DNA from 4 places in the Kitasatospora sp. NPDC043950 genome. Region 4 is predicted to be linked to each of the others. Evidence: riboswitches for the same ligand, from Rfam matches in the RefSeq annotation. Region 4 holds a riboswitch; each other region holds the start of a gene.
The links. A riboswitch is a leader RNA that binds a small molecule or an ion and turns the genes downstream of it on or off. The one in region 4 is predicted to bind cyclic di-AMP.
Positions count from the first base shown of each region.

Region 1: another riboswitch for cyclic di-AMP. It lies ahead of AC07BF_RS17990 (M23 family metallopeptidase); the one in region 4 lies ahead of AC07BF_RS25965 (M23 family metallopeptidase).
Region 2: another riboswitch for cyclic di-AMP. It lies ahead of AC07BF_RS08990 (transglycosylase family protein); the one in region 4 lies ahead of AC07BF_RS25965 (M23 family metallopeptidase).
Region 3: another riboswitch for cyclic di-AMP. It lies ahead of AC07BF_RS09870 (glycoside hydrolase family 16 protein); the one in region 4 lies ahead of AC07BF_RS25965 (M23 family metallopeptidase).

Region 1 is NZ_JBWKER010000024.1:75,533-83,186, reverse strand. It holds gene purB (adenylosuccinate lyase) at 1-473, shown strand, start outside; gene AC07BF_RS17995 (MFS transporter) at 481-2,013, opposite strand; cyclic di-AMP (ydaO/yuaA leader) riboswitch at 2,326-2,508, shown strand; gene AC07BF_RS17990 (M23 family metallopeptidase) at 2,511-3,470, shown strand; gene AC07BF_RS17985 (DUF2470 domain-containing protein) at 3,747-4,466, opposite strand; gene AC07BF_RS17980 (MFS transporter) at 4,646-5,860, shown strand; gene AC07BF_RS17975 (RidA family protein) at 5,938-6,363, opposite strand; gene AC07BF_RS17970 (IclR family transcriptional regulator) at 6,390-7,139, opposite strand; gene AC07BF_RS17965 (sugar kinase) at 7,177-7,654, opposite strand, start outside.
Region 2 is NZ_JBWKER010000009.1:157,208-164,861, forward strand. It holds gene AC07BF_RS08975 (sugar ABC transporter permease) at 1-139, shown strand, start outside; gene AC07BF_RS08980 (glycoside hydrolase family 13 protein) at 177-1,895, shown strand; gene AC07BF_RS08985 (LacI family DNA-binding transcriptional regulator) at 1,921-2,940, shown strand; gene AC07BF_RS08990 (transglycosylase family protein) at 3,050-4,468, opposite strand; cyclic di-AMP (ydaO/yuaA leader) riboswitch at 4,455-4,625, opposite strand; gene AC07BF_RS08995 (hypothetical protein) at 5,050-6,027, opposite strand; gene AC07BF_RS09000 (DUF397 domain-containing protein) at 6,587-6,850, shown strand; gene AC07BF_RS09005 (ATP-binding protein) at 7,245-7,654, opposite strand, start outside.
Region 3 is NZ_JBWKER010000011.1:30,128-37,781, forward strand. It holds gene AC07BF_RS09845 (8-oxoguanine deaminase) at 1-404, shown strand, start outside; gene AC07BF_RS09850 (allophanate hydrolase-related protein) at 692-1,078, opposite strand; gene aceB (malate synthase A) at 1,232-2,884, opposite strand; gene AC07BF_RS09860 (IclR family transcriptional regulator) at 3,073-3,870, shown strand; gene AC07BF_RS09865 (hypothetical protein) at 4,172-4,675, shown strand; gene AC07BF_RS09870 (glycoside hydrolase family 16 protein) at 4,695-6,047, opposite strand; cyclic di-AMP (ydaO/yuaA leader) riboswitch at 6,050-6,216, opposite strand; gene AC07BF_RS09875 (esterase/lipase family protein) at 6,451-7,654, opposite strand, start outside.
Region 4 is NZ_JBWKER010000041.1:52,902-60,555, reverse strand. It holds gene AC07BF_RS25975 (GNAT family N-acetyltransferase) at 1-240, opposite strand, end outside; gene AC07BF_RS25970 (hypothetical protein) at 283-1,245, shown strand; gene AC07BF_RS25965 (M23 family metallopeptidase) at 1,306-2,139, opposite strand; cyclic di-AMP (ydaO/yuaA leader) riboswitch at 2,152-2,310, opposite strand; gene AC07BF_RS25960 (alpha/beta fold hydrolase) at 2,656-3,483, shown strand; gene AC07BF_RS25955 (TetR/AcrR family transcriptional regulator) at 3,549-4,118, shown strand; gene AC07BF_RS25950 (PP2C family protein-serine/threonine phosphatase) at 4,340-5,470, shown strand; gene AC07BF_RS25945 (SpoIIE family protein phosphatase) at 5,553-7,654, shown strand, end outside.

The DNA of each region.
Region 1 (7,654 bases), on a different contig from region 4:
AGGGTGACGTCTCCTGCTCAGTGGTGCGCCGGGTCGCGCTGCCGGACGCCTTCTTCGCCTTCGACGGCCTGCTGGAGACCTTCCTGACCGTCCTCGACGAGTTCGGCGCCTTCCCCGCCGTGATCGAGGCCGAGCTGGACCGCTACCTGCCGTTCCTCGCCACCACCAAGGTGCTGATGGGCGCGGTGCGCGCGGGCGTCGGCCGGGAGACCGGGCACGAGGTCATCAAGGAGCACGCCGTCGCCTCCGCGCTGGCGATGCGTGCGGGCGCCCGCGAGAACGAGCTGCTGGACCGGCTGGCCGCCGACGAGCGGATCCCGCTGGACCGGGCCGGGCTGGACGCGCTGCTGGCCGACCGGCTCTCCTTCACCGGTGCGGCCGGTGCCCAGGTCGCCGAGGTGGTCCGCCAGGTGGAGGCCGTCGCCGCCGCCTACCCGGAGGCCGCCAAGTACGCGCCCGGTGACATCCTCTGACGATTCGTCAGCTGGCTGAGGGCCCTGCCGCCGATCCGGTGGCGGGGCCCTCGTCCGTGTGGACGTGGCCCGGGTCGAGCGGCGGGGTGGTGCCGCAGGCCCACTCGCAGTCCGGCTCGGCCACCGGGCGGTCCACCGGCGCGAGCACGTTGCCGCGGACGGTGGCGAAGGCCGTCAGCCCGCCGGTGACCAGCAGCCCGGCGCAGATCAGCATCGCGGTGCGGAAGGCCGAGTCCACCGCGGACGGCACCCGGTAGGCGTCGCCGCTCAGCCCGGCGAGCGAGGGCAGCGCGGCGACCGCGAGCAGCCCGGCCGCGCGGGCGGCGGCGTTGTTGACGCCGCTGGCGATGCCCGCGTGCCGGACCTCGACGGCGGCCAGCACCGTCGCCGTCAGCGGCGCGACCAACAGGGTCATCCCGCAGCCCAGCACCGTGACGGCGGGCAGCACGTCCGCCCAGTAGGAGGAGCCGGGGCCGGTGCGCAGCATCAGCAGCACCCCGGCGGCGCACAGCAGCGGACCGACGGTGAGCGGGATCCGGGGGCCGATCCGCTTGCCCAGCCGCCCGGCGCGCGCCGACAGGGTCAGCATCAGCACGGTGATCGGGACCAGGGCGAGGCCGGAGACCAGCGGGGAGAAGCCGGAGACGATCTGCAACTGCACCACCAGCAGGAAGAACACCCCGCTGAACGCCGCGTAGACGCAGAGGGTGACCAGGTTGACGGCGGTGAACAGCCGGGAGGAGAAGAGGCCGAGCGGCAGCATCGGCTCGGCGGCGCGGCGCTCGACCGCGATGAAGGCAGCGCCGAGCAGCAGGCCGATCGCGCCGGTGAGCCAGACCGCGGGGGACAGGCCCTCCCCGGCGGCGGTCAGCGCGTAGGTGATCGCGCCGAGGGCGAGCGCGGCGAGCAGCGCGCCGGGGACGTCGAAGCGGCCGACGGCGCTCTCGTTCCGGCTCTCGGGGACGAACCGGGAGGTGACCGCGACCACGGCGGCCGCGAGCGGAAGGTTCAGCAGGAAGATCCACCGCCAGCCGGGGCCGTCCACCAGCCAGCCGCCGAGGAAGGGGCCGACCGCGGCCGACACCCCGCCGAGGCCCGACCACAGGCCGACCGCCGCCGAGCGGTCGTCCGGGTGGAAGACGGCTTGCAGCATGGCGAGCGAACCGGGGGTGAGCAGCGCCCCGCCGATGCCCTGGACGGCGCGGGCGGCGATCAGCACGTGGATGGTGGGGGCGGCGGCGCAGGCCGCGGAGGCGGCGGCGAACCAGAGCACGCCGATCAGGAAGACCCGGCGCCGGCCGTACCGGTCGCCGAGCGCGCCGCCGAGCAGGATCAGTCCGGCCAGGGTGAGCAGATAGGCGTTGAGCGTCCACTGCAGGGACGCGAGGGAGGCGCCGAGATCGGTGCCGATGCGGGGCAGCGCGACGTTCACCACGGTGCCGTCGAGCATCGCCATGCTGGAGCCGAGCACCGTCGCGAGGAGGACCCAGCGTCCCCGCGAGGTGCCCAGGCGCAGTGTTCCTGCTTCGGAGGTGGCCACGGGCCGATCCTGCGCCCGTGGGGCGTACGTGACAAGGGTCACCGGGGGGTGTGTCGGTGGGTGCGCGGTGCGTGAGCGGGCGGGTGCGCAGCGGTGGCGGAATCGGCGCAGCGTCGTGGATCAGTGGCGCCGGGTGAATGGATTGTGCACGTACGGTGCAGCCGATCATTCGGAGGGTCACCGCAGCTCGGGGGGTTGTTGCCGGTTCAAGTGATCGACATTGCTTCACCCGAACGGATGGGTTTTAGTTCAGCGACCGCCCGGCCAGTCCGGACGGATCCACCGGGTGGAACGCCGAATCCTGCCGCTGCCCGGTGGCTCGCACCGAACTCTGTACGGCAGGAGCGGGGGACCCACAGGTAAGTCGCCGGACCGGAAACGGCACGCTTTCGCGTACCCGGATCCAGGGCCGGCTAGGGGTGAAGCCGCATGTGCGGCCGGGCAACTCCAGCCCGAACCCGACAGCTCACCTCGCAGGCGTCGGAGAGGAAAATTCCATGCCTGCACAGGCTCGTCGTATCGCCCTGCCCCGCGCCGCCCGCATCGGGATCGCCACCGCCGTCACCGGTGTCTCCTTCGCCCTGCCGCTCGTCACCGCGATGAGCGCCCAGGCCCACCCCGCGCCGGCCGCCGCGGTCACCGCCGCCCCGGCCGCCGCTCCCGCCGACCAGGCCCAGGCCTCGTCGCAGGAGAGCTACCGCGTCGTCAGCGGCGACACCCTGTCCCGGATCGCCGACGCCCAGCACGTCGACGGCGGCTGGCAGGCGCTGTACGACCACAACCGTGAGGTCGTCGGCGGCAACCCGGACCTGATCTTCCCCGGTCAGCGGCTCGTGATCGCGGGCCAGGCCGCCCCGGCCAAGCCCGCTGCCCCGGCGAAGCCCGCCCAGCCGTCCGCCCAGGACGCCGCGCCGGCCACCACCGCCGCCAAGCCGCAGGCCCAGCCGGAGGTCCGGACCGAGGCGGCCAAGCCGTCCGCCCAGCTCCAGACCCAGCTGCAGACCGCCGCGCCGTCCGCCGTGGTCACCGCCGTGCCGGTCGCCGCCGCTTCGGCCTTCGTCGCCCCGCTGGCCGGCCCGAAGCTGGGCACCGCGTACGGCGTGGCAGGCTCGATGTGGGCCTCCGGCCACCACACCGGCCAGGACTTCGTCGCCTCCACCGGCACCCCGCTGCGCGCCGTCGGCAACGGTGTCGTGGTGAAGGCCGGCAACGGCGGCGCCTACGGCAACGAGGTCGAGATCAAGCTCGCCGACGGCCACTTCGCCGAGTACGCGCACCTCTCCTCGATCGGGGTGAAGATCGGTCAGGCCGTCAAGGCCGGACAGCAGATCGGCCTCTCCGGCGCGACCGGCAACGTGACCGGCCCGCACCTGCACTTCGAGATCCGCAACGGCTCGGAGTACGGCTCGGACATCAACCCGGTCGCCTACCTGCGGGCCCACGGCGTCGCGCTCTGACCCGTACCGGATGTACCGGATGTGCCGGATCTGCCGGATGTACCGGATGAGGAACCACCGCTGCTACGGGGCGAATCGACCGCCCGGGATGGTCATGTCGGGTGACCGCTCGACCGGGTGATCGCCGCAGCAGTGGACATGGGCGCGGGACACGCCCAGGCCGGCCCGGCTCGCGAGACTTCTCTCGCGAGCCGGGTCGGCCGCTGTCGTTTCCGGGCCTTGGTGGGTGTGTCCGGGGAGAGTTGACGATACGTCAGTGTGCTTCGGCGGGCCGGTTCAGAGCCGGTGGGCGGGCAGCCCGTGCTGGGCGGCGGTCAGCAGCTCGTGCATCCGCTGCCCGAAGTCCTCGGTGTCGGCGGCCGGTTCGGGGAAGACCAGGCGGACGTCGCGGTGGCCGTGCGGGTGGTCCAGGCGCAGGACCAGGCCGTGGCGGTCCAGGGCGAGCGGGCGGACCTCCGGGTGCTGGGCGAGCAGGTCCGGGTCGAGCAGCCGGGTGAGGACGGCGAGGGCGTCGGCGTGGTCGTCGGCGAGGTGGGTGAGCATGGCGGCCTCGTAACGGGCCAGCGGGTCGGGCGTGGCGAGGGCGAGGTCGCCAGCGGTGAGCGCGCCGGTGCCGTAGGGGGTGGCGAGGACGGCGTGGGCGACGTCCACGCGCAGGTGGACGCTGAGGCCGTCGTCGGCGAGGTGGGCCAGGTGCAGTCGGCCGGCCAGGGTGAGGCGGGCGCGGATCCGGTCGCGGACGGCGACGGGGGAGATGTCGGTGACGTCCAGGACGACGGCGAGTCCGTCGGTGGCGCGGGCGGCGGCGGTGGCGAGCGGGTCGCCCAGCGGGGCGCGCAGGCGCAGCCGGGAGCCGTGGACGGAGACCGGGGTGTCGAGGTCGTGGTGTTCGCCGCAGGCGCGGACGGTGAGCGAGGAGGTCGCGCTGAGCAGGCTCTGGACGCGCTCGGCGGTGGTGGGTTCGGGCACCTCGGCGTCGCCGGCGGGCAGGCTCATGACGGACCTCCAGTTAGTTAGGTGAGCCTAACCTAATCTCCGCTCGAGGGTGTGGCAAGTGGCGTGGCCGGGATTGCTGTCGTCGGGGATAGGTGGCGCTTGCAAGTACCTGCGGGTGTCTCGTATTGTCGACGCTGGTAGTTGCATGCGCAACGGTTCTCTCTGGAAAGCGGTCCCTCATGCCCCTCGCGCTCCTGGCGCTGGCGATCAGCGCCTTCGGTATCGGCACCACCGAGTTCGTGATCATGGGCCTGCTGCCCGAGGTCGCCGGCGACTTCTCGGTCTCCATCCCCACCGCCGGTCTGCTGATCTCCGGCTACGCGCTCGGCGTCGTGGTCGGCGGCCCGCTGCTCACCATCCTCGGCACCCGGGCCCCCCGCAAGGGCATGCTGCTGACGCTGATGGGCCTGTTCGTGGTGGGCAACCTGATCGCGGCCGTCGCCCCCGCCTTCGGGCTGCTGATGATCGGGCGGATCGTCAGCGCCTTCGCGCACGGCGCGTTCTTCGGCATCGGCTCGGTCGTCGCCGCCGACCTGGTCGCCCCGCACAAGCGGGCCGGCGCCATCGCCCTGATGTTCACCGGCCTCACCGCCGCCAACGTGCTGGGCGTCCCGATGGGCACCCTGCTCGGCCAGCACTTCGGCTGGCGCTCCACGTTCTACGTCGTCGCCGGGCTCGGCCTGCTCGGCCTCGCCGGGATCGCGGCGCTGGTGCCCGTCCAGCCGCGGGCGGGCGCCGCCCGGCTCGGCCCCGAACTGGCCGTCTTCCGGACCCTGCGGCTCTGGCTCGCGCTCGCCATGACCGTGCTCGGCTGGGGCGGCATCTTCGCGATGTTCACCTACATCACGCCGATGATGACCGAACTGGCCGGCTTCGCCCCGAGCAGCGTCACCTGGCTGCTCTTCCTGTTCGGCGTCGGCCTGTTCGTCGGCAACCTGCTGGGCGGCTGGTTCGCCGACCGCGCGCTGATGCGCAGCCTCACCGTGATCCTCGCGGTGCTCGCGGTGCTGCTGTTCGCCTTCACCTTCGCCGCGCACAGCAAGCCGGCCGCGATCGTCCTCATCCCGCTGATCGGGCTGTTCGGCTTCGCGACCGTCGCGCCGCTGCAGAAGCGGGTCATGGACCAGGCGGCGGGCGCGCCGACGCTGGCCTCGGCCGCCAACATCGCCGCGTTCAACCTGGGCAACGCGCTGGCCGCCTGGCTCGGCGGGCTGGTCATCTCCGGCGGCCTCGGCTACGACGCGCCGAACTGGGTGGGCGGGCTGCTCACCGCGGTCGCCCTCGGTGTGACGGTGTTCGCGGCGGCGCTCGACCGGCGCGGCGCGGCGGGCGAGGGGCGGGTCGTGGCGCGCTCGGGGGCCCCGGCCGAGCAGGGCGTGCCCGCGGGGCGGTGAGCGAGGGGGACGGCGGAGGGCCCGGACGCCTGGTGCGCGTCCGGGCCCTTGCGGTGGTCGGGCCGCTCGACGGTGTCTCAGGCGACGACGGCCTGGGCGTCGATCTCGACCAGCATCGGCTCCTGCGGCAGCTCGACGAAGATCGTGGTGCGGCAGGGCTTCACGCCGCCGGGCTTGATGTTCTCGTCGATGAACTCGGCGTACACCTCGTTCATCAGCGGGAAGTCCGCCCGCTTGGTGAGGTAGACCCGGAACATCACCACGTCCTCGATGGTGGCCCCGCCGGCCTCGACGATCGCCTTGACGTTCTCCAGCGTGCGCCGGGTCTGCGCCTTCACGTCGCCGTGGTACAGGTACTCGCCGGTCGCCGGGTCCTGCGGGCCCTGGCCGGAGACCTGGAGGATCGGGCCCTTGCGGACGCCCTGGGAGAACATCCAGGCGGGGGCGGGGGCGCCGTCGGTGCGGACCTCGGTCTTGCCGCTGGTCGGGTGCTGCTCGTTCATGGGGTTCCTTACGGTCTGACGGTTGATCAGTTGTGGTCCGGGCGGCCGCAGTCGGCCGAGATGGCGCGGGTGGTGGCGAGCAGCTGCGGGAGGAGGTCCAGCACCTGCTCGTAGGGGAGGACGACGTCCGGCACCGAGATGGACGCGGCGGCGACGACCCGGCCGCTGGCGTCCCGGATCGGTGCGGCCACGCAGTTGATGAACGCCTCGTGCTCGGCGTGGTCCTGCGCCCAGCCCTGGACGGCGACCTTCTCCAGCTCGGCGAGCAGCGCCTCGGGCGTGCTGAGGGTGCGGGGTGTGTGCGGGGTGAAGTCGATCCCGGCGGCCACCCGGCGGCGTTCGGGCAGCGGCAGGTCGGCCAGCAGCACCTTGGAGACGGCGGCGCTGTGCAGGGCGGCGCGCAGGCCGATCCGGGAGTACATCCTGACCGGGTGCCGGGAGTCGAACTTGTCGATGTAGACGACCTCGCCGCCCTCGTACGCGGCCAGATGCACGGTCTGGCCGGTGGTGGCGTTCAGCTCGGCCAGGTGCGGGGCGGCGATCCGGCGGACGCCGCGCTGTTCCAGGGCGAGGCCGGAGAGGGCGAACAGGCCGGCGCCCAGGTGGTAGCGGTAGGCGGCGTCACGGTAGACGAACCGTTCCTCCTCCAGGCTCTGGAGCAGTCGGAGCACGGTCGTCTTGTGGACGCCGAGCACCTCGGCCAGCTGGTCGAGGGAGCGCTCGCCCTCGCCGAGTTCGGCGAGCAGGCGCAGGGCGCGGGTGACGGTCTGGCTCATCGTGCTCCGCCGGGGTCGTTCGGGCTCGGGTTCGTGCTCATTGTGCCCGGGCCCGCCGGGTGTCGCGGGACCGGTCCGCGGGGACGGCCGGGCCGGTGATGCCCTCCACCGAGACCCGGGTGGCGGCCCAGTCGGCGGGCGAGGCGTCGAGCAGCGCGGCCACCACGGCGGCGGGCGGCAGTTCGGCCTGGTCGCCGTGGGCGGTCAGCGCGCAGGCGGCGCTCAGGTGGCCGAGCCGCAGCCGGCGGCGCTGGTCCAGGCCGCGGATGGTGCCGGCCAGGTAGCCGGCGGCGAAGGCGTCGCCCGCGCCGGTGGCCTCGACCACCTCGACGGCCAGGGCCGGTTCGCTCACCGCCGTGCCGTCCCGCTCCAGGGCGGTGACCAGCCGGGCGGCGTCCTTGACCACCACGGTGGCCGGGGAGGCGAAGCGGCGGCGCAGCGCGGCCGGTTCCCCGGTGCCGAACGCGGCCTCGGCCTCGTCGGCGCCGATCAGCAGCAGGTCGGCGGCGTCCAGC
Region 2 (7,654 bases), on a different contig from region 4:
CTTCGTCAGCGAGCACGACGCCCAGTGGAACCTGATGGCCGCGACCGCCGTGCTGATCGCGATCCCGTCGGCAGCCTTCTTCTACCTGGTGCAGCGCCACCTGGTCACCGGTCTGACCGCCGGTGCCTCCAAGTCGTAACGCTCCTCGCTCCTCTAGTCCCCAAGGGATACCGTCCATGACCCAGAACCTGGCCGACACCTCCCGGCCTGCCGCCGACGCCGCCGCCCACGAGGCGGTCACCCCGGCTCCTGCGACTGGCGGCGCGTCCAGAGGCTGGTGGCGGGACGCGGTCATCTACCAGGTGTACCCGCGCAGCTTCGCCGACTCCAACGGCGACGGCATGGGTGACCTGCCCGGCATCCGCAGCCGCCTGCCGTACCTGCGCGACCTCGGCGTGGACGCGGTCTGGCTGTCGCCGTTCTACGCCTCGCCGCAGGCGGACGCGGGCTACGACGTCGCCGACTACCGCGCCGTGGACCCGATGTTCGGCAGCCTGCTGGACGCCGACGCGCTCATCCGGGACGCCCACCAGCTGGGGCTGCGGATCATCGTCGACCTCGTCCCGAACCACTCCTCGGACCAGCACGAGTGGTTCCAGCGCGCCCTGCGCGAGGGCCCCGAGTCCCCGCTGCGCGAGCGGTACCACTTCCGCCCCGGCAAGGGCGAGAACGGCGAACTGCCGCCCAACGACTGGGAGTCCATCTTCGGCGGCCCGGCCTGGACGCGCAGCGAGAACCCGGACGGCACCCCCGGCGACTGGTACCTGCACCTGTTCGCCCCCGAGCAGCCCGACTTCAACTGGGAGAACCGGGCCGTCGCCGACGAGTTCCGCTCGATCCTGCGGTTCTGGCTCGACATGGGTGTCGACGGCTTCCGCATCGACGTCGCCCACGGCCTGGTGAAGGCCCCCGGCCTGCCCGACCTCGGCGGCTCCGACCAGCTCAAGCTGCTCGGCAACGACGTCATGCCGTTCTTCGACCAGGACGGCGTGCACGAGATCTACCGCAGCTGGCGCAAGATCCTCGACGAGTACCCGGGCCAGCGGATCGGCGTCGCCGAGGCCTGGACCCCGACCGTCCAGCGCACCGCCAACTACGTGCGCCCCGATGAGCTGCACCAGGCCTTCAACTTCCAGTACCTGGGCACCGGTTGGGACGCCGCCGCACTGCGCGAGGTGATCGACGTCTCGCTCGACTCGATGCGCCCGGTCGACGCCCCGACCACCTGGGTGCTGTCCAACCACGACGTCACCCGGCACGCCACCCGCTTCGCCAACCCGCCCGGCCTCGGCACCCAGATCCGCACGCCCGGCGACCGCGAGCTCGGCCTGCGCCGCGCCCGCGCCGCCACCCTGCTGATGCTCGCGCTGCCCGGCTCCGCGTACATCTACCAGGGCGAGGAACTCGGTCTGCCGGACGTCACCGACCTGCCGGACGAGGTCCGCCAGGACCCGTCGTTCTTCCGCAAGGCCGGGCAGGACGGCTACCGCGACGGCTGCCGCGTCCCGATCCCGTGGTCCGGCACCGAGGCCCCGTACGGCTTCGGCCCGGTCGCCGGCGGGCCGTCCTGGCTGCCGCAGCCGGCCGAGTGGGCCGAGCTGAGCGTCGAGGCGCAGACCGGCGACCCGGCGTCCACCCTGGAGCTGTACCGCAGCGCGCTCGCCGTCCGCCGCTCCCAGGACGACCTCGGCGCCGGGACGGCCGTGGAGTGGCTGGAGGGCTCCGAGGGGACCCTGACGTTCCGCCGCGGCTCCTTCGTCTGCACCGTCAACGCCACGGACGAGCCGGTCCGGATAGCGGCGCCCGGAAAGCTGCTGCTCTCCTCGGTGGAGCTGGTGGTCGACGGCAGCGAGACGGTGCTCGCGCCGGACAGCACCGGCTGGTGGGCGGTCTGACGTGGTTGCAATAGGCTCTGGGACCGTGACTACGGCGCGACTCTCAGACATCGCGGCGCAGGCGGGGGTCAGCGAAGCCACCGTCTCCCGCGTACTCAACGGCAAGGCGAACGTCTCCGCCGCCACCCGGCAGACCGTGCTGGCGGCGCTCGACGTGCTCGGCTACGAGCGGCCGACCCGACTGCGCCAGCGCAGCGCCGGCCTGATCGGGCTGATCACGCCGGAGCTGAGCAACCCGATCTTCCCCGCACTGGCCCAGGTGATCGAGCAGGTGCTCAGCCGGCACGGGTACACCCCGGTGCTGTGCACCCAGACACCGGGCGGGTCCACCGAGGACGAACTGGTCGAGATGCTGGTCGACCGGGGCGTGGCGGGCATCGTCTTCGTCTCCGGGCTGCACGCCGACTCCACCGCCGACCACGACCGCTACGCCCGGCTGACCGGGCGAGGGGTGCCGTTCGTGCTGATCAACGGCTACAGCGAGCGGATCGACGCGCCGTTCATCTCGCCGGACGACCGGGCCGCGATGTGGATGGCCGTCCAGCACCTGGCCGAACTCGGGCACGAGCGGATCGGGCTGGCGGTCGGGCAGCGGCGGTACGTGCCGGTGCTGCGCAAGATCGAGGGCTTCACGGCGGCGATGCGCGAGGTGCTGGGACGGAGCCAGGAGGAGGCCGAGGAACTCGTCCACCACACGCTGTTCAGCGTGGAGGGCGGGCACGCGGCGGCCGGCGCGCTGCTGGACAAGGGCTGCACGGCGATCGTCTGCGGCAGCGACATGATGGCGCTCGGGGCGATCCGGGCGGTGCGGCAGCGTGGGCTGTCGGTGCCGCACGACGTCTCGGTGGTCGGCTTCGACGACTCGCCGCTGATCGCCTTCACCGAGCCGCCGCTGACCACGATCCGCCAGCCGGTCGAGGCGATGGCGACCGCGGCGGTGGACGCGCTGCTGGAGGAGGTCGGCGGAAACGCCGTCCAGCGCGGGGAGTTCATGTTCCAGCCGGAGCTGGTCATGCGTGGGTCCACGGGGGCCTGCGCGCGCTGAGGACGGTCAACGGACGGGCCCCGGAGAGCAGTTGCTCTCCGGGGCCCGTTGTGTGCCGCCCGGGTGCCGGGTCAGCCGTCAGTTGTCGGCTGTCACCCGTCGGTCGTGCTCAGACCCGGCCGGCGAAGTCCGGCGCCCAGTTGGCGACGGTCTGCAGGCGCACGCCCGAGCTCGGGTTGGCGGCCTCGACGTACTGGCCGCCGCCGATGTAGATCGCGACGTGGTAGACGCCGGAGTTCTGGCCGTTGTTGGACCAGAACAGCAGGTCGCCCGCCTGCAGGCTGTCCAGCGAGACGCGGGTGCTGGCGGCGGCCTGGTCGGCGGCGACGCGCGGGACGGAGACGCCCGCGGCGCGCAGCGCGGCCTGGGTCAGGCCGGAGCAGTCCCAGCCGCCGTTGCCGGTACCGCCGTAGACGTACGCCTGGCCGACCTTCGACTGGGCGAAGGAGACCGCGGCGGCCATGCTGCCGGTGGCGGCCGGGGTCTGAGCCGGGGTCTGAGCCTGGGCGGCCGGCTTGGAGGCCGGCTTGGAGGCCGGCTTGGAGGCCGGCTTGGTGGCCGGGGCCTGGGGCTGGGCGGCCGGCTTGGCGCTCGCGACAGCGCCGTTGGAGGTCTGGCCGGACTTCTGCGAGCGGTCGAACCAGGTGAAGTCCGAGCCGGACGTGGCCGACGAGCCGGAGCCGGACCGGTCGGCCTGAGCCGACTGCTGGGCCTGGCCGCCGTCCTTGAACGAGAGGCGCTGGCCCGGGTAGATGGAGTCCGGGCCCTCGGTCAGGGTGCCGCGGTTGAGTTCGTACAGCCGCTGCCAGCCGCCCTGGAGGTTGTGCTTGTCGGCGATCGAGGACAGCCAGTCGCCGGAGGCGACGGTGTAGTCGTCGGCCTGGGGCTGGGCGCTGTTCCGGGCCTGGCTCTGGCCCTTCTGGGCCGAGGTGCCGTTGGTGGAGTCGGCGGGGGCCTGCGCCTGGTCCTGGGCCGGTGCGGCCGGCTTGGCGGGCTTCGCGGCCGGGGCCGGGGTCTGGGTCTGCGCGGGCTTGGCGGCCGGGGCGGCCGGCTTCGCGGCGGGCTTGGTGGCGGTCGAACCGGCAGCCGAGCCGGTGGTCGAGCCGGCCGAGGTGTCGACGGCGGCCGGGGTGCCGCCCTTGGTCAGGCCGGCCTGGACCGAGCACACCGGCCAGGCGCCGGGGCCCTGCGAGGCGAGGACCTTCTCGGCGACGGCGATCTGCTGGTCCTTGGTGGCCTGGTTGGCCTGGGGGGCGTAGGCGGTGCCGCCGAAGGCGGCCCAGGTGCTGGAGGTGAACTGCAGGCCGCCGTAGAAGCCGTTGCCGGTGTTGATGCTCCAGTTGCCGGTGCTCTCGCACTGGGCGACCTTGTCCCAGGTGGCGACGGAGGCGGCGGAGGCGGTGCCGGAGGTGAGGCAGGGGATGGTGAGGCCGACGCCCGCGACGCCGACGGCGGCGATCACGCGTCGGGTACGACTGGACAGACGGGTGCCGTTGGTGGGCAGCATGAAGACGCAGTCCTCTCCCACGCCTGCGAGGTGAGCTGTCGGATTCGGGCTGGAGTTGCCCGGCCGCGCTGTGGGCGCGGCTTCACCCCTAGCCCTGGATCGTTCCGGGGAACGGTCCGGGGCGACTTACCTGTGGGTCCCCCGCTCCTGCCGTGGTGCGTTTTCGCGCTGCCAGGACATCCGACGGCAGGACTCGGCGTCGCGGATGAACTGGGTTCGTGTGGCCACGAACGGGGAGCACGTTAAGCAGACTTAAGTTCAAACTGCAAACACCTGTGACGCGCATCACGGTTTGGCGAGAACGGTCGTTCCCCTCACTTGTCATGATCGGAAATGACCGATTTCCGGCAACGCCGCGAAGGGTGCGCGCAACTGTCTGCGTTTCAGGAGGCGGGTGACGGTGGGTCGGGTCGCCCGGGGGCCTGCCCGCCGGGAGAGCGGCGTGTCCGCACTGTGGCCGTCGGGGGGTGCGTCGAGCGATGGTGAACAAATGCGGATAGAACGGACATCACACCTATTCGTCCTTTAACTCCCTTACGGGACAAGCGGGAAGGGCCCGGAACGTAGCCGTTCCGGGCCCTTCACACGTGCGGTGACCGCTACTACTGGCCGGCCGACTCCTCGGCGGCGGCGTGAGCGGCGTGAGCGGCGCGACCACCCCGGCCGGAGTGGTCGGCGTGGGTGCCCTCGGCGGCCTCCGCCGCCTCGGCCTCGGCCCGCGTCAGGGCCTCGGGGGAGGGCGCCGGCAGCGCGGCCAGGTAGGTGGAGGCGATCAGCTGGCCGACCGTCGGGTAGGCGCCCAGCGGCGCCGCGGACGGGCAGCCGGTCTCCTCGGCGGCCGTGGCGAGCAGCTCGGAGTCGGCCTCCGGCCCGATCACCAGCGGGGCCAGCGCCGGGCGCTGGGAGCCGGTCTCCTTGAGGTGGTTGACGGCCGCGGCGACCGAGCCCGGCACGTCGAGCGCGGCGGGCACGACCGGGACGGCCAGCCGGGCCGCCAGCAGGACACCGGTGATGCCGGCAGCGGCAGCGGCCTCCTCGCCGCCGACGGTGGTCAGCACGACGCCGTCCGCGGCGGTCGCGATGGCGAACAGCCGGGCCCGGTCGGCACGCGCCAGGCCGGCCTCGGACAGGCGCACGTGCACGGCCTCGGCGAGCAGCGGGTGCGGGCCGAGCACGTCGGTGACGGGGGCTCCGTACTCGGCGGCGAGGGCGTGGAGTTCGGTCAGGAATCCGTGCGGGCCGGGTACCAGCGGCACCAGGACCGGCGCGGGCAGGCCGGCCTCGGCGGCCATGGCCAGCAGTTCGGCGACGGTGCGGTCGTCGCTGTCGGCGCCCTGGGCGGCTTCGCCCGGGAGGTAGCCGACGGCGGTCTGGATGTCGCCCTGCTCGCTGCGGACGATCGACAGCAGCTCCTCGACGACCGAGCGGGACTCGGGCCCGGCGGTCGCGGGCACGGCGAGCACCAGGGCCGGGGATCCGGCCGGGATCTCGGGGCGCTCGGGGCGACGGTGGCGCCCCCGCGCACGGGAGCCTGGAGTGCGGACGGGCAGTGGCGCGCCCGGGATGGCTGCGGTGCTCATGCCGGAGATCGTAGGACATCGGCCCGTCAGGCCTGCATTCGGCTGCCGTTCGAGTTTCACGTGGTCATGGCGGGTGCGCCGCGCTCCCGTCGTGTCCGTCCGGGCGGTTTGCCCGCAATCCGGACATATCTCACCCAGCCTTCGAGCGATCACCGCTGGTTGCCCTGACGTGTCCGACGGGGCGTCGAGTTGCTTCTGTGGCGCGTGAGATGTCTCACAGCCGGGAGGTCGCCTGACGGAGGGTCACGAAGGCGCGACTCCGGGCGTCTGAAGATCAACATTCAGCGGGGAATCGCTCACGGCCGGTTATCGAGAATCTGGCGATTCACTCGGCTATGTCCGTTTACGTACCGTCAGGAGAAGGGTCCGTGAAGAGTTCAGAACTGCCGGTGAAAGGCCTCGTGCACCTGCAATGTCCCGTGCTGATGCACGTGCACAGCAGCTATCATCGCGTCAAGTGAGGCGTTGTGCCGGGCCGGTACGGGGCCGGTCCGTTCGTTCGGCGGGTGCCGGGAGCGCCGCGCTGGACGACCACTCCGGAGCTCTTCGGGAGATTTCTATGCACGACTCGCAGGACACGTACGGCTCGTACGACACCTACAACGGGATGGCGGCCGCCGACCTCAAGGGGGTTGTCTGGCAGAAGAGCCTGCACAGCAACTCCCAGGGGAACTGCGTCGAGTTCGCGGCCCTGCCGGGGGGCGATGTGGCGATGCGCAACTCGCGCTTCCCGGAAGGTCCGGCGCTCATCTACACCCGGGCCGAGATCGCCGCCCTGCTGCTGGGGGCCAAGGACGGGGAGTTCGACCACCTGGCGGTCTGACCGGCCGCCGTCCTGCCATCGGGGGGCCGTCGTGGGTGCTGACACCGCGACGGCCTTTGTCTTGTCCGGGGCCGGTCCGGGGCCACATGACGGGCGCTCTCGTGGCGGGCGCTCTCGTGGCGGCCGTTCTCGCGGCCGACCGCGCGCAGGTGTGGCGGGTGGTCCCGCGCACGGCTGGGGGCCCGGACGTGGACGGGAGTCGGGCCGCCGGGGTGCCCGGCCGTCGGTCCGGCCGGCTCGTCCGGGAGACAGGCCCGGGAATCGTCGCGGGAATCGCCCTGAGGGCTGGGCCGGAGCCCGTGGCGCACCTGTGCCAGGCCCGTCGATCCGCTCCGCGGAGCCCGGGGTGCGGTCCTCCCGGGGCCTCCCTCGGCCGGCCGCGCGCCGCCTGGCGCTAGGCCGAGCGCCGGTGCCGTCCACCGAGTTCGGAACCGGTGGCCGGCTCCGCCTCGAACAGGGCCCAGACCACCTTGCCGCTGCCCAGCGGGTGCCAACCCCAGGAGCGGCTGAAGGACTCCACCAGGTGCAGTCCGCGGCCGGACTCGGCGACGAAGTCCGCCTCCCGGGCGACCGGGCCGATGCAGCTCGGGTCGCTCACCGCGCAGACCACCTGGGGGGAGCGGTGGACCAGGCTTATTCGGATCGGCAGCCGGCCCTCAGGGGTCGGCTGTATGGGAAAGTCGTACTCGCCCTGGACGCCACCCGCAGGGTCGGGCCGTGCGCCGATCGCATGCCGCAGTGCGTTGGTCACCAGCTCCGAGGCCACCAGCGCGACGTCGTCGAACAGCTCCATCAGGCCCCAGC
Region 3 (7,654 bases), on a different contig from region 4:
TCGACGGCACCGCCTCCAACGAGTCCGGCGAACTCGGCACCGAGCTGCGCAACGCCCTGCTGATCAACCGTCTGCACGGGTCCCCGGCCGCCCTCACCGGCCGCCAGGCGCTGCGGCTGGGCACCATGGGCGGCGCCCGGGTGCTCGGCCGCCAGGACGAGATCGGCTCGATCGAGGTCGGCAAGCTCGCCGACCTCGCGCTGTGGAAGATCGACGGTGTCCTGCACTCCTCCATCGCCGACCCGGTCGCCGCCCTCACCTTCGGCGCCCTGCCGCCGCTGGCCGTGCTGTTCGTCAACGGCAACGCCGTCGTCGAGAAGGGCCAGCTGACCACCGTCGACGAGGACCGGATCGCCCGCGCCTGCGCCCGCGCCGCCAAGGAGCTCGCCGCCCGGCCGCTCTGACGCCCCGCTCCTCCTCCACCCCTGAACTCCGGGCTGCCCAGGGACGGTGCGTGACCCGGACTCCGCAACCCGGCCTTCCCGGCCGGCGCGCGGACCGCAGCCCCGGACCCACGGCGGGGGTCCGGGGCTGCGGCGTGCCCGGGGGCGGGTGACGAGTGACGGATAACAGCGAACAGATGACAGCTGACGAAAGTTGTCATCTGTTATCTGTTCGCTGAAATCTGTTCGCCGTGATTCGCTTGCTGTGATCCGTTCGCCGTGGTGCGTCCGCCGCTACGCGCCCGGTCTCAGGCGGTGCGCCCGAGCGAGCCGAGGTAGGCGCGCCAGCCCCCGTGGTGGGTGATCTCGCGGTGCACCCCCCGCTCCACCTCGCCGCGGGCGAGCAGCATCGACAGGCAGGCGGAGCCGTCGTCGAGCTTGATGACGCCGAGCTCCAACTCCCGCGGCTCGCCGGGGAGGATGACGTCGCGCAGGTGCTCCAGGGTGATCTCGTAGAGCTCGCCCTCGATGGCGGTGTCGACCGCCGGATCGGCGAGCAGGCCCGGGCAGACGTCGTCGATCGAGAAGAAGCGGTAGCCGGGGGCCGTCCGGGCCGGGCCGACCAGCGAGTCGGCGACCTTGGCGTGGAACGGTCCGCCGACCATGGCCTGGCCGTTGAAGAAGATGCGGGGCACGGTTGAACTCCTTACCGGGTACCGGGAAAAAGCCGTTCCGCACGGCGACGAGAGGACAGGTGGAATCGTCGCCGTACGGAACGGAGCAATGGGCCGGCGGGACCGCTACAGCCTGGCAGGCGGCAGCGGCGGCGCCGGCGGATGGATTGGGACTCAGCCCAGCAGGGGAAGCGCGGGGAGGGTCAGGAAGTCCGCGAACTCCTCGGCCAGGGCGACCTGTTCGAAGAGCTGGGCGGCCTCGCGCCAGCGGCCGCCGGCGTACGCGTCCGCACCCAGCTCGGCCAGGAGTTCGGCCAACTCCGCGGCGACCAGGGCGCGGACGAGGTCCGCGGTGGCCTTCTCACCGGTGTCGGACAGGACGACGCCGTTGTGGATCCACTGCCAGATCTGCGAGCGGGAGATCTCCGCGGTGGCGGCGTCCTCCATCATGTTGAAGATGCCGACCGCACCGAGGCCGCGCAGCCAGGCCTCGATGTAGCGAATGCCGACCTGGACGGCGTTGTGCAGCCCCGCGTGGGTGCAGCTGCCGTCGGCGCCGGCGATGTCGAGCAGCTGGGTCGCGGTGACCGGCTCGGAGGGCCCGGGGTGGTCCTTCTGGTGGGGGCGCTCGCCGAGCACCGCGTCGAAGGAGGCGCGGGCGACCGGCACCAGGTCCGGGTGGGCGACCCAGGAGCCGTCGAAGCCGTTGCCGGCCTCGCGGTCCTTGTCCGCCTTGACCTTCTCCAGGGCGGCGGCGTTGACCTCCGGGTCCCTGCGGCTGGGGATGAACGCGGCCATGCCGCCGATCGCGTGAGCGCCGCGTTTGTGGCAGGTCTGCACCAGCAGGCGGGTGTAGGCGGCCATGAACGGCGAGGCCATGGTGACGCTGTTGCGGTCCGGCAGGACGTACTGCTCGCCGGCGTCGCGGAAGTTCTTGACGATCGAGAACAGGTAGTCCCAGCGCCCGGCGTTGAGGCCGGCCGCGTGGTCGCGCAGCTCGTAGAGGATCTCGTCCATCTCGAACGCGGCGGTGATGGTCTCGATCAGCACGGTGGCGCGGACGGTGCCGTGCGGGATGCCGAGCGCGGCCTGGGCGTGGGTGAACACGTCGTTCCAGAGCCGGGCTTCGAGGTGGCTCTCGGTCTTCGGCAGGTAGAAGTACGGGCCGGAGTTGGGGTCCTCGGCGCCCTTGGCGAGCAGCCGGGCGGCGTTGTGGAAGAAGTACAGGCCGAAGTCGAGGAAGGCTCCGGCGACCGGGGCGCCGTCGACGAGCAGGTGGTTCTCGTCCAGGTGCCAGCCGCGCGGGCGGACCACGACGGTGGCGAGTTCGGCGGCGGGCTTGAGGGCGTACGCCTTTCCGGCGGAGGTGGTGAAGTCGATCCGGCCCTCGAAGGCGTCGATCAGGTTGATCTGGCCGCTGACCACGTTCTCCCAGGTCGGGGAGGTGGCGTCCTCGAAGTCGGCGAGCCAGATCCGCGCGCCGGAGTTGAGGGCGTTGATGACCATCTTGCGGTCGGTGGGACCGGTGATCTCGACCCGGCGGTCCTGGAGCGCGCGGGGCGCCTCGGCGACCTTCCAGTCGGCGGCCCGGACGTCGGCGGTGTCGGGGAGGAAGTCCAGCGTGCCGGCTCTGGCGATCTCCGCCCGGCGGGCCTTCCGCCCGGCCAGGAGCTCCTGTCGGCGCCCTTCGAAAGCGCGATGGAGGCCGACGACGAAGGCGACCGCCTCCGGAGTGAGCACCTCCTCCGCCCGGTGAACGCGCGGACCGGCGACAGTGACGACCGGAGCAGCGGGGGAGGCGCCGACGGGTCCCTGTTCTGTAGCCATGGGCAGGACACTCCTAAGCGGTTGAGCCTGGCGAAGGGAGCTCCGGTGGGAACTTCCTTGATCGGAACCCACCTGTCGGCGGGTTCGATTCTGTAAGGTGGAGACTAGTTTCCGCGATACAGAATTTCAACGGTTTGTTGATGTGATCGCCGGGACTCTACTCCTCCCCGACAGCGAAGGGAACGCCGGTGGTTTCGACCCCCGACACAGCATCGACGACCAGCCCGGACCGCGCGACCGGCGGCGTGCAGTCCGTCGAGCGCGCCTTCCAACTCCTGGAGGCGCTGGCCGACTCCGGCGGCGTGGCCACCCTCAGCGAGCTCTCCGCCAGCTCCGGCCTGCCGATGCCGACCATCCACCGCCTGGTTCGTACCCTCGTCCAGCAGGGCTATGTACGCCAGGACACCGCGCGTCGCTACACCCTCGGCCCCCGGCTGATCCGCCTCGGCGAGACGGCCGGCCGGCTGCTCGGCAGCTGGGCCCGCCCCTACCTGGCCGAACTCATGGAGGCCACCGGCGAGACCGCCAACCTGGCGGTGCTGGAGGGCGGCGAGGTGGTGTACGTCGGGCAGGTGCAGTCGCGGCGCTCGATGCGGATGTTCACCGAGGTCGGCCGACGGGTGCAGCCGCACTGCACGGGCGTCGGCAAGGCGCTGCTGGCCCAGCTCCCCGAGGACGAGGCGCGCGCCGTCCTGGGCCCCAACCCGCTGCCCGCGCACACCGAGTACACCGTCACCGACCCGCAGGAGCTGCTGCACCAGCTCGCCGAGGCTCGCGAGCGCGGCTACGTGGTCGACGACCAGGAGCAGGAGATCGGCGTCCGCTGCATCGCGCTCGCCGTACCGGGCGCGCCGACGCCCACCGCCCTGTCGGTGTCCGGCCCGGAGGCCCGCATCCGGGCCCTGGAGGAGCAGGCCGGCACGTCCTCGCTGGTGCCGGTGATGCATCACATCGCGACCCGGCTGGGGCAGGTCCTCGCACCCTGACCCGTCGCCACCGCCCGCTTCACGCACGGGAAGTCGATCCGGTCGACTTCCCGTACGTACGCTCCCCCGTTCGGGCGGACGCCGAGCGGGTTGCACCGGCCCCCGGCGCAGGCTCCGCCACCCTGGTGCGGACGCGGCCCGCAGCGGCGCGGGCGGCCGGGGCCCCGGGACAGGGTGGACGACGATGACGTACAGGCGTTCGACAATGCGAGGCGGGTCCGGGCAGGGCGGGTCCAGGCGGGGCGGGTCCGGGCAGGCCAGCAGGCTCCGCGGATTCCGCGCGGCCTCGCTCGTCGCCGCGATGGCGGCCGGCTGTTCGGTGGCGACGCTGACCGCCGGCCCGTCCTGGGCGCTGCGGCGGCCCGAGCCCCGGCCGGCGGTGGACACGGCAGCCCCCACGGCGTCCCGCTCCGATCTGGAGGTGGTCCGGCTCGACCCGGACGCCGCCCCGCCCGGCGGCACCACCACCGTCCACGCCTTCATCGCCAACCGCGGCCCGGACACCACCGCCGCACCGTTCACCGTGCTGGTGACGCTGCCTCCCGGGGTCTCCCCAGTGGGCCCGTACTTCCCCGAGGACTGCGAGGTGCGGCTCAACGGCCGGCAGGTGCGCTGTGTCTTCCCGGCCGGACTGCCCCCGCTGCGCAGCGCGACCGCGCTGGTACCGGTGCGCCTCTCCCCGGACCTGCGGATCGGCAAGCTCACCGGCGGCTCGGTCGCGGTGCGCGGCGTGGACGACCCGGACGAGGGGAACAACCGGCAGCCGTTCGACATCACGGTGGTCGAGACGGCTCCCGGTTCCTGACCCGGAAGCCCCGAAGGCCCTACCGGTACACGCGGACGTAGTCGGCGGCGAAGGTGATCGGGGCGGTGCCCTGCGGCGCCGGGTGGTACTTCCCCGCGCCGACCGACAGGTTGAGGATCAGGTACGCCGACCAGTTGGCGCCGACGCCCTTGCCGTCCGAGAACACCTTGGCGCCGTTGACGTACCAGTCCACCGAGGTGGCGCCGTAATAGGTGCCGATGGTCACCCACTGGTCCTTCGCGACGGCACCGGCGTCGGTGTAGTACTTGGGGTTGCCGGGGTTGACGTGGTTGGTCAGCTCCAGCAGGTTCGGGTTGTCGGGGTGGTACTCGAAGGAGTCGACCTCCCCGTTGCCGTTCTTCCAGGTCCAGAAGGCCGGCCAGGCGCCGGAGCCGGACGGCAGCTTGACCCGGGTCTCGGCGTAGTCGCCGGTCCTGACCTGGAAGCCCTCGCTGGAGCCCTCGGTGGTCAGGAAGCCGGTGTTCCAGGCCTGCTTGCCGTTCTCCAGCGTGGTGGTGCCGGGCGCAGCGGTGAAGGTGGCGACCCCGTTCGCGACGCTGACGTTGTTCTTGTTCAGCAGGTCGAGCTTGTTGTCGTCCGGGTTGTGGTTTCCGTACTTGTACGCGGTGCTCTTGTCGCCGACCCAGCGCGAGCCCCAGCTGATCGGGCCGTTGAACTCGTCGGACCAGGTCAGCGACTTGCCGGCGACCGGGGATACGGGGGTGCCGGCCGACGGGCTGGCGGTGGCGCTCGGGCTGCTCGGGCTCGGGCTGCTCGTCGGGGTCGGCTTCGCGGTGGGGGTCGCCGTCGGGGTCGGGGCGGGAGTCGGGGTCGGGGCGGGAGTCGGGGTCGGGGCGGGAGTCGGCTTCGTGGTGGGCGTCGGGGTCGGGGGCGGAGTCGGCGCCGGGGTGCTGGAGACCACCAGCTGCTGCGAGGCCAGGTTGTGCCAGGCCCCGCCGAGGTCCTGCCAGAAGCCGAACTGGGTGCACGTCCCGGCCGGCAGGGCGCGTGCGCCGCTGGTGAAGGACAGGCCGCTCGGGCAGATCTGCACATTGGAGGCGTTGCCCGGGAAGTCGAGGTTCGCACCGGCCGCGTTCCGGACGCCCACGCCGACGGTCTTCGCGGTGAAGCAGGCCGAGGAGTGGAGGGTCAGCGAGGCGGTGGCGGCCTGGTTGGCGACCATGGTCGCCGGGGCGAGCCGGTCCTGGGTGACGGTCGGGGCGGTGGCGGCCTGGGCGCCGGAGACGGCCGGCAGGCCGAGCAGTCCGGCGCCGGTGACGGCGAGCGCTCCGGTGACGGCGAGGGCGGCGTTGCGGCCCCGGTGGGAGGGACGGGCGTGGCGCGGCGCGCGGCGCCGGGCAGGCTGGTGCATGGCAGTGTCCTCTGCGACGCCTGCGAGGTGAGCTGTCGGATTCGGGCTGAGGCAGCCCGGCCGCCGGTGGAAGCGGCTTCACCCCTAGCCACGGCCCGCACGCGGGAGCGTACGGGCCGGGCGCTGACCTTGGTTCCCCCGCTCCCGTCCGCTGTGGTGCTCGGTTGCCGGCCGGCGGGTGGACAGGACTCGGCGTCCCGGCGGCGGGGGTCCGCGAGGGCGGACGACGGTTGCAGGCTAGGCGGGCCGTCCGTGAACGGACAACCTGCTCGGGCCGGTTGTCGCACAGGTCACAGCGGTGTCGATCAACGACGCTGCGTGGTGGATCAGTTGGGACGGATCAGCGGAGCCGTCGAGCTGCCGAACGACGAATCGGCGAATCGGCGAATCGGCGGTCCACGGGTCAAGCGAGCCAGTTGTCGACCTGGCTCTCGGCCTCCGGTGCCCAGGCGAGTTCCAGGTGGTTGAGGCCGGTGAGCAGCCGGGTGCCGCCGATCGTCGCGATGCCGGTGGTGTCCAGGGCGCTCGCGGTGAACACGATGCCGTCGCTGGGCCCCCGGTTCTCGTTGAGCACGCCCGGGATGTCGGCGGACCCGCCCGCGAGCAGATAGGTGCGCACCGACGCGGGGACGCCCGCCTGTTGCAGCGGCGCGATCAGCGAACCGGCGTCGATCGCCGCCTGGATGCCCTGGCCGGAGGTGTAGAAGCCCTGGCCGCCGTAGTAGGTGGTCCACCAGTCCTGGGCGGTGCCGTCCACCCCGTACCGGCCGTCCCAGCGGGCGAGCAGCTGGCGCTGGCCCGGGTAGCAGTCGTAGCCGCCGGTGGGCAGCACGCCGAGGCAGGGCTGCGCCGTGTAGGTGCCGTAGCAGGTCATGTAGAGGTGCGGGGACGGCGCGTTGGCGGTGCCGCCGCAGGCCGGCCAGCTCGCGAGGTCGAACGACCAGCCGTGCGCGTACACGTAGTCGAGCCCGCCGTTCGGGCCCCCGAGGGTGATCAGGCGGCGCACGTCGCCCGCGTAGGCCCGCCCCCAGGACGGGCGCACCGAGGACACGTACGCCCGGGCGGCGACCTCGCCCTTGCTCCAGGCCACCACGTCCACCTGCGGGACGCCGAGGCGGGCCCGGATCAGCGCGACGGCGTCGCCGACGGCCTGCGCCTGGAACAGGTTGTCGCCCTGCTTGTGGGCGAAGCCGATGGCGAACACCCGGTGGCCGGTGCCGGCGAGGTACTGGGCGAGGCCGGTGGACGGGCAGGCGGAGGCACCGCAGGTGCCGCTCTCCCCCGGGTTCGCCCAGGCGCGGTCGGCGTTGTCGTTGGCGCCGTGGACCAGCAGCACGGGGGTCGGACGGCTACCGGTGTCCCAGCCGGTCGCCGAGTACAGCAGGAAGCGGCTGGAGGAGGGCTGGCCGGTGCCGCCGAAGTACGTCCGGCGGGCGCCGTCCTGGTCGCCGCGGCCGTCGGCCGGGTACTGCTCGGTGCGGAAGCCGGGGGTGGTGTCGAGGTAGCGCTCGACCTTGGCCCAGCCGTTGCCGGGGGCGGGGAAGGCGGCTTCGAGGGTGAGCGGGGCGGTGGCCGCCTGGGCGGTGGTCTGGGAAGTGACGGTCTGG
Region 4 (7,654 bases):
GTCCTCGGCGTCGTCGCGCCGGGTGACGGCCAGCCGGTAGGTGTCCCGTTCCGGCGCCATCGCCTCCTCCAGGTAGAGCTCGATCTGGTCGGCGCAGGTTTCACGGTCGCGCGGCTCGAAGGGGAGGTAGCGGGTGACCTCCGGGTCGCTGAACAGCCCGTACAGCGCGTCCACGTCGCCGGCGGTGTGGTGATACTCGCGGATGGCCAGCCGGGGGCCGGTGAGTCGTACGGGGACCATGGCAGCCGACCCTACTCCCGGCCAGCGGTTACCGTTCGAGCTATGAACGACGAAGACCTGCGGCTCGCCCCGCGCACCAGGGCCTCCGACCTGCTCGCCTGGGCGGCGGAAGAGGACCGCGCCCCGGTGGCCGAAGCGCCGCTGCGCGCGGTGCTGGCCCTGCTGGAGCTGGGCGAGGGCAGGATGCACGACGGCTGGCCCGAACTGACCTCGAACGCGGTGGAGCACCTGCTGTACGAGCGGCTCTACCTGTACGTCCAACCCGAACCGGAGGCGGACCCGCTGGCGTACGGCGCCGCCGTCCGGCTGCTGACCGACCACCAGCGGGCCGCCAAGCGGCTCAACGCCAAGCGCCAGGAGCGGCTGCACGCCGAGGCCGAGTGGCAGGGCGAGGTCGCGGCCGGGCTGCTGCGCCGCGCCGACCTGGTGACCTGGCCCCGGCTGTACGCGCTGCTGCTGCACGCGTACGGGGCGGACGTCGCGGATCCGGAGGCGGTGCGGGAGTGGCTGACCGGCTTCCGGGAGCTGGCGCAGGAGGAGCGGCTGGCCGTGTTCGCCGCACTGGCGCAGACCGGCTGGCTGGACGAGGTGGACGAGCAGGGCTGGAGCCCGACCCGGGTGATCTCGGTCGGCATGGCCACCGACGGCGCGCGCCGGCTGCTGGAGCAGGGCCTGATGCGGCGCAGCTACCGCAACCTGGCCGAGCTGACCGCGCTGGGCCGGCCGATGCCGGACGAACTGGCCGGGGACTTCGGGGCGTTCGAGGAGGCGGCGGTGGAGGCCGCGCTCGACCTGTACGGGGAGTGGACGGTGCCCGGGCTGCCGCGACTGCTGGTGGAGGAGTTCCCGGACCTCGCGCCGGAGCCGGGGCAGGAGGAGATCGACGCCTACCTGGCCGGGCTGGCGCAGGAGGAGTTCGACGCCCGCCTGGAGGGGCTGGCGGGCCCGGCGCAGGAGGAGTTCGACGCGCACCCGGCGGAGTCGGCAGACCCCGCGCAGGAGTGACGCGGCGAAGCCCCGGCCGCGGTGCCTTCTGGTTCCGGCGGCCGGGGCTTCGCGGGTGCGTCAGGGGTTGACGCCGCGCTGCTGGAACCAGGTCTCCGGGTCGACGGGGGCGCCGCCACCGGGGCGGACCTCCACGTGCAGGTGCGCGCCGGTGACGTTGCCGGTGGCGCCGACCTTGCCGATCTGCTGGCCGGAGCCGACCTTGCCGGAGCCCTTGATGATCGAGGAGAGGTGGCAGTACCAGATCTCGGTGCCGTCGGGCAGCGTCTCGACGATCCGGTAGCCGTACGAGCCGGACCAGCCGGCCGAGGTGATGGTGCCCTGGCCGACCGCGTAGACGGGGGTGCCGGTGTCCGCGGCGAAGTCCAGGCCGGTGTGCAGGTGGGCCCAGTAGCGGGCGCTCTGGCCGTAGTGGGCGGTGAGGTGGTAGTCGCGCACCGGCAGGGTGAGGGCGGCGGCCTTGGCCCGCTCGGCCTCCTCGGCGGCCCGCTTGGCCTCGGCCTCCTTGGCGGCGGCCTTGGCCTCCGCCTCCTTCGCGGCCTGGACGCGGGCGTCCTCCTCGGCGGCGGTGCGCTGGCTGTCGGCCTGCAGCTGGATGCGGGCGGCGAGCGCGAGGCCGGGGTCGGCGGAGAGGGCGACCGGGGTCTCGTCCGGGGTCTCGATGGCGGGGGCGGCGGCCGGGGTGGCGGAGGCGAAGCCGGTGGCGCCCAGGGTGGCGGCGACGGCGGTGACGCCGAGCAGCGGGGAGGTCCCACGGACCTGACGCGGCATCCGGTGCCGGTTGGTCTCGGCCTCCGGGCCCGCGTACTCGGGGCCGTCCGGGCCGGGGTGGTCGAGGAGCCGGGTACCTGCTGCGAGGCCGGCCGGGTGTGCCGGAGTGTGCGTCGACGCCACGGAGGCGCGCTCCTTTCCTTCCTTCGCGCCTACCGGGTTAGCTGACGGGTTCGGAGCAGGAAGGTCTCCTACGGCCGGGCCGGAGCCCCGCCGATTCACCCCAAGGAACGTGGTTCCCCGGCTCCCTGACCTGCCCGGAGGCCGGTCGGCGGGATTAGGCGACGGCGCACGGTGCCGTCTGGGTACGGCGTTGACGACCGCGCTGCGTTATCAAACGTTAATCCTAGGAGGCCCTGATTCCAAGCCGTTCGCCCGGGACGACCGGAGACGGGCGGGGCACTCCGGGGCACGACGGGCGTTTTGTTCCCCTTGGACACCCCTGCACCCCCTTGAGCGCCGTTGACGCCACCTCACGTGATCGGACGTCAACGAACGCCCCTTCATCCGTGCACTCCCCACTGGCCTCCCCCGCTCCGCAGGGCGCGAGGGCTTGACAGCTAAGGCTATTAGCCTTAGCTTTATGGCTATCGGCGGCAGCGCCGAAGCCCCGCACCGGCAACCCTCCGGAGGCCCACCATGAACGCCACCAGCGCCCCCACCACCCAGTACCTCGACGTCACCGGCGGCCGCCTCGCCTACGACGACACCCGACAGGGCGACGGCGCCCCCGTCGTGCTGCTCCCCGGAATGCTCGACACCCGCGCCGCCTACCGGCACCTCCGCCCGCTGCTGGCCGCCGCCGGCCGCCGGGTCATCACCATGGACCTGCGCGGCTTCGGGGAATCCTCGATCATCTGGGACGACTACTCCCCCGCCGCCATCGCCACCGACGTCCTCGCCCTGCTCGACCACCTCGGCATCGACCGCGCCGTCCTGGTCGGCAACTCCTACACCGGCGCGACGGTCGTCAAGGCCGCCGGCGACGCCCCCGAGCGGGTCGCCGGCATCGCCCTGATCGACGCCTTCATCGAGAACCCCCCGCCCGGCGCCCTCATGCGCGGCGCCCTCCGCGTCATGGGCTTCCTGACCGTCCACTCGCCCGCCTTCTGGGGCCTCTACCACCGCAAGCTGGCCTACCCGGGCGCCAAGCCCGCCGACTTCGACCCGTACGTGGCCGGACTCGTCGCCGCCATGCGCACCCCCGGCCGCAAGACCGCCACCCGCGGACACGTCAGCGGGGACTCCGCGCCCGTCGGCTGGACCGCGGCCGTGCGCTGCCCCTCGCTCGTCATCATGGGCAGCAAGGACCCCGACTTCCCCGAGCCGGAAGCCGTCGCCGACCGGCAGGCCGCCGCGCTCAACGCGCGGAAGGTCATGATCGACGGATCCGGGCACTACCCGATGGCCGACAACCCGCAGGCCACCGCCGGCGCCCTGCTGCCCTTCCTCGCCGACCTCGCCTGAGCCCCGCCCGCCCACGTCAGCCCCGCCACGCCACGTACGCCTTCCACCGACGGAGAGCCCACACCATGCCCCGAGTAGGACTCACCCCCGAGCAGGTCGTCGACCACGCCATCGCCCTCATCGACGAGCAGGGCGCCGACGCCCTCACCCTGGCCGCCGTCGCCGCCCGGGCCGGGGTCGCCACCCCGTCGCTGTACAAGCACGTCAGCGGCGGCCTCGCCGAACTGCGGCGGCTCATCGCCGTCCGGGTCACCGAGGAACTCGCCGACCGGCTCGCCGAGGCCGCCGTCGGCCGCAGCGGCGACGACGCCGTCGACACCGTCCTGCGCGCCTACCACGCGTACGCCACCGAGTACCCGCACCGCTACAACGCCCTCCCGCAAGCCCCGCAGCCGGACGACGACCTCACCCGCGCGGCCGGACGGCTCGTCGGGGTGATCATCGCCGTCCTGCGGGAGTACGGCCTCGACGGCGCGGAGGCGATCCACGCCGCCCGCACCGTCCGCTCCGTCGCCCACGGCTTCGCCTCCCTCTCCATCGGCGGCGGCTTCCAGCTCGCCGAAGACCTGGCCACCACCCAGAGCCGCCTCATCACCCTCCTCACCACCGGGCTCCGCACCTGGCCCACCCCCTGAGACGCCGGCCACCGCACCGGCCGCGGCACGACCCACCCGGTCTCCCACGGCGACGGAACGGCCGGCGCACCGGGTGAGGCGTGCGCGAGAAGTCGGACCCGCCGACTTCCCGTGCGGCGGGCAGGCAGCGGGCCTGGGGGTCGTGGGGGCGGACGGGTTAGTGTGGCCGGGCTGACTGGTGGTCATGACAGGGGACCGCCGACCCCTTGGCGGAGGTCCACGTGCCCGCACCGATAGCGAGGGCGCGGCGGTGGTACCTGCGGCTGCTGGACGGGAACGCCCGGGCCGCGCGGTACGCGCTGGGGGTGCTGCTCGGGGTGACCGCGGTGCTGAGCGTGCTGCCGATCGTGCTGCCGTACAGCTGGCCGCCGTCGGCGCTGGTGCTGCCGCTGGTGGTCGGCGGGCTGCTGTTGCGACGCGGGCAGCTGCTGGTGCTGGTGTGCGCGGCGCTGGCCGGCGGGGTGCTGGGGGCGGTGGTGCGGGATCCGCTCGGGGTGCGGATCGGGGTGACGCTGGTACTGGCCGCGACCGCGGTGACGGTGCTGGCCGCGAACCGGTTCCGGCACCGGCTGGGTCTGCGCGGGACCCAGGGCGATTCGATGCTGCTGGAGCTGGCCGAGCACACCCGGACGCTGGCCCGGCTTCCGGAGCGGCTGCTCGACTGGCACTTCGACAGTGCGCTGGCGCCGGCCGGCGACACCTCGTTCTCGGGTGACTTCCTGCTGTGCGCGCACCGCCCCGAGGAGGATCTGCTGGAGCTGCTGCTGGTGGACGTGTCGGGCAAGGGCAGCCGGGCGGCGGCCCGCTCGACGCACCTGTCGGGCGCGTTCGCGATGCTGCTGGGGCGGGTGCCGCCGAAGGCGTTCCTGCCGGCGGCCAACGACCACCTGGTGCGGATGGGCTGGGAGGACGACTTCGCGACGGCGGTGCACCTCGCGCTGCGCCCGGCGACGGGCGACTACCTGCTGTTCAACGCAGGCCATCCGGCGCCCGCGCAGTTCCGCCGGGCGGACGGCGGCGGCTGGGCGCGGTCGGGGCACGGCGGCCCGGCGCTGGGGCTGGTGTCGGGCGCGCTGTATCCGGCGGTGTCGGGGCGGCTGCGGCGGGGCGATTCGCTGCTGCTGTTCAGTGACGGCCTGGTGGAGGTGCCGGGTCGGGATCTGGACGAGGGGGTGGGTCGGCTGCTGGCGGCGGCCGAGCCCGTGGTGCGGCCGTGGCGGACGCAGCAGCAGCTCACCCGGGGTGCGGCGGAGCGGCTGGTCCGGACGGTGGCGCGGGACGCGGCGGACGACCGGACGCTGGTGCTGGTGCGCCGTCTGGGTCACCATTCACCCGCTTCAGCACCCGCTTGAGAAATAAGGTATTAAGAATTAAGTGCCCGTTCGGGCACCCAGAGGGCACCCACCCCCCGAGAGCGGAAAGGCCGGGTATCCGATGGACCTGAGCTCTCCGTGGGTTCCCCCCTCCGAGGACGAGAGCCGGACGCCGCGCAGCAGTCCCACCGCCCGCAGCCCCATGCGCTGCGTGCGCTTATTGCTCGGCTGCACCAGCGCCGCCGAACTGCTCGGCACCGTCCTCGCCGAGGGGCCGGGGTGGATCACCGGCGAGGGTTCCGCGCTCTACCTGCTGGATTCCGCCGGGATGCTCCGACTGACCGCCTCGCACGGGCTGCCGGACTGGGCCCACGAGCGCTACAGCACCGTCGATCCGGCCAGTGACCTCCCCGCCGCGATGGCCCTGCGGTTACGCCGCCCCTACCTGCTCAGTCCCGAGCACACCAGCGTCGACTACCCGAACAAGAACGTCGGCATGGGCACCGGCATGGTCGCCGTGATCGCCCTGCCGATGGTCGTCGACGAGCGGCCGGTCGGCGTCCTCGCCCTCGCGCTGGCCCACCGGGGCACCGTCCCCCGCCGCGACCTGGACGTCCTGGAGACCATCGGCGAGGCCTGCGCCCACCGGCTGTCCCACCTGCTCGACCACGCGGACGCCCGGATACCCCAGGATCCGGCCGGGGCACCGCCGGACGGGGCCGGGAGCCTCCCCGCCGGGCTGGCCCACCCGATGCTGTCGCTCGCCGTCCGGGCGGCCGGGCACGGTGCCTTCGAGCGCGATCTGGTCACCGGCGAGAGCTACTGGGACGCCGCGGCGTTCCGGGTCACCGGCCAGCCCGCCACCGCCGACGGCTCCGCTCCGGAGCTGGACCGGATCGTCCACCCGGAGGACCTGCCGGACGTGCAGGCCGCGCTCGCCGAGTCGCTGACCACCGGCGGGTGGTACCGGATCGGGTACCGGGTGCTGCGCGGGGGCGGCAAGGTGGCGCGGATCGAGGAGACCGGCGAGGTGATGCTGGACGTCCACGGCCGGCCGGTCCGGGTCGCCGGGCTGCTCTCCGACCGGGACCAGGGCCAGGACCGGGACCAGCGCCGGGAACACCCCCGGGAGCAGGCCGAGGAGCAGGCCACCCCAGGCGGGGCCCGGACGGCACTGCTGCTCGCGCTCACCCGGTCGCTGTCGCGGGCGGTGACCGTCCGGGACGTCACCACCGCCGTCACCGACGTCGCCCGCCCGGCGTTCGGCGCCGCCAGCATCGTCCTGGACCTGGTGGACGAGGGCCGGCTGCTGCCCGTCTCGCACACCGTGTACGGCGGGCCGAGGCGCACCGAGCTGACCCGGCTGGCGGACCTCTCCGAGAACGTGATGCAGCACGCGCTGACCCGCTCGGCCCCGCTGTTCAGCGAGCCCGACGCGGGCCGGGGCCGGCACGGCCCGCTCACCCCGGCCTCCTGGGCGGTACTGCCGCTGGTCGCCTCCGGGCGGCAGGTGGGCTCCTGCCTGATCACCTTCTCCGCCGAGCGGGCGTTCGGCCGGGAGGACCGCACCCTGTACTCGGCCTTCGCCGGGATCCTGGCGCAGTCCCTGGAGCGGGCCCGGCTGTACGACACCCACCACCACCGCGCCACCGAGCTGCAGCGCGCGATGCTGCCGCGCACCCTGCCCCGGCTGCCCGGGATCGCCAGCGCCGCCCGCTACCTGCCGAGCACCGAGGGCATGCAGATCGGCGGCGACTGGTACGACCTGCTGAGGCTGCCGGACGGCCGGATCGGGCTGGTGATCGGCGACGTCCAGGGCCACAACGCGGAGGCGACGGCGGTGATGGGCCAGCTGCGCAGCGGCCTGCGGGCGTACGCGACGGACGGGCACGATCCGGCCGCCACGCTGGCCCGGACCAGCCGGCTGCTGACCGAGCTGGACACCGACCTGTTCGCGACCTGCCTCTTCCTGGCCCTGGACCCGGCCGACGGCGCGCTGACCGCGGCCCGGGCCGGGCATCCCGCGCCGGTGCGGATCGCGGACGCCGGGGCCGTCGAGCTCGATCTGCCGGGCGGGCCGCCGCTGGGCGTGGACCCGGGGCAGCCGTACCCGCTGACGGCCGGTCGGCTGGCGGTCGGCGAGACGCTGCTGGTGTACACCGACGGGCTGGTCGAGGACCGCGAGGAGGACTACGACGAGTCGGTGCAGCGGATGCTCGGCGG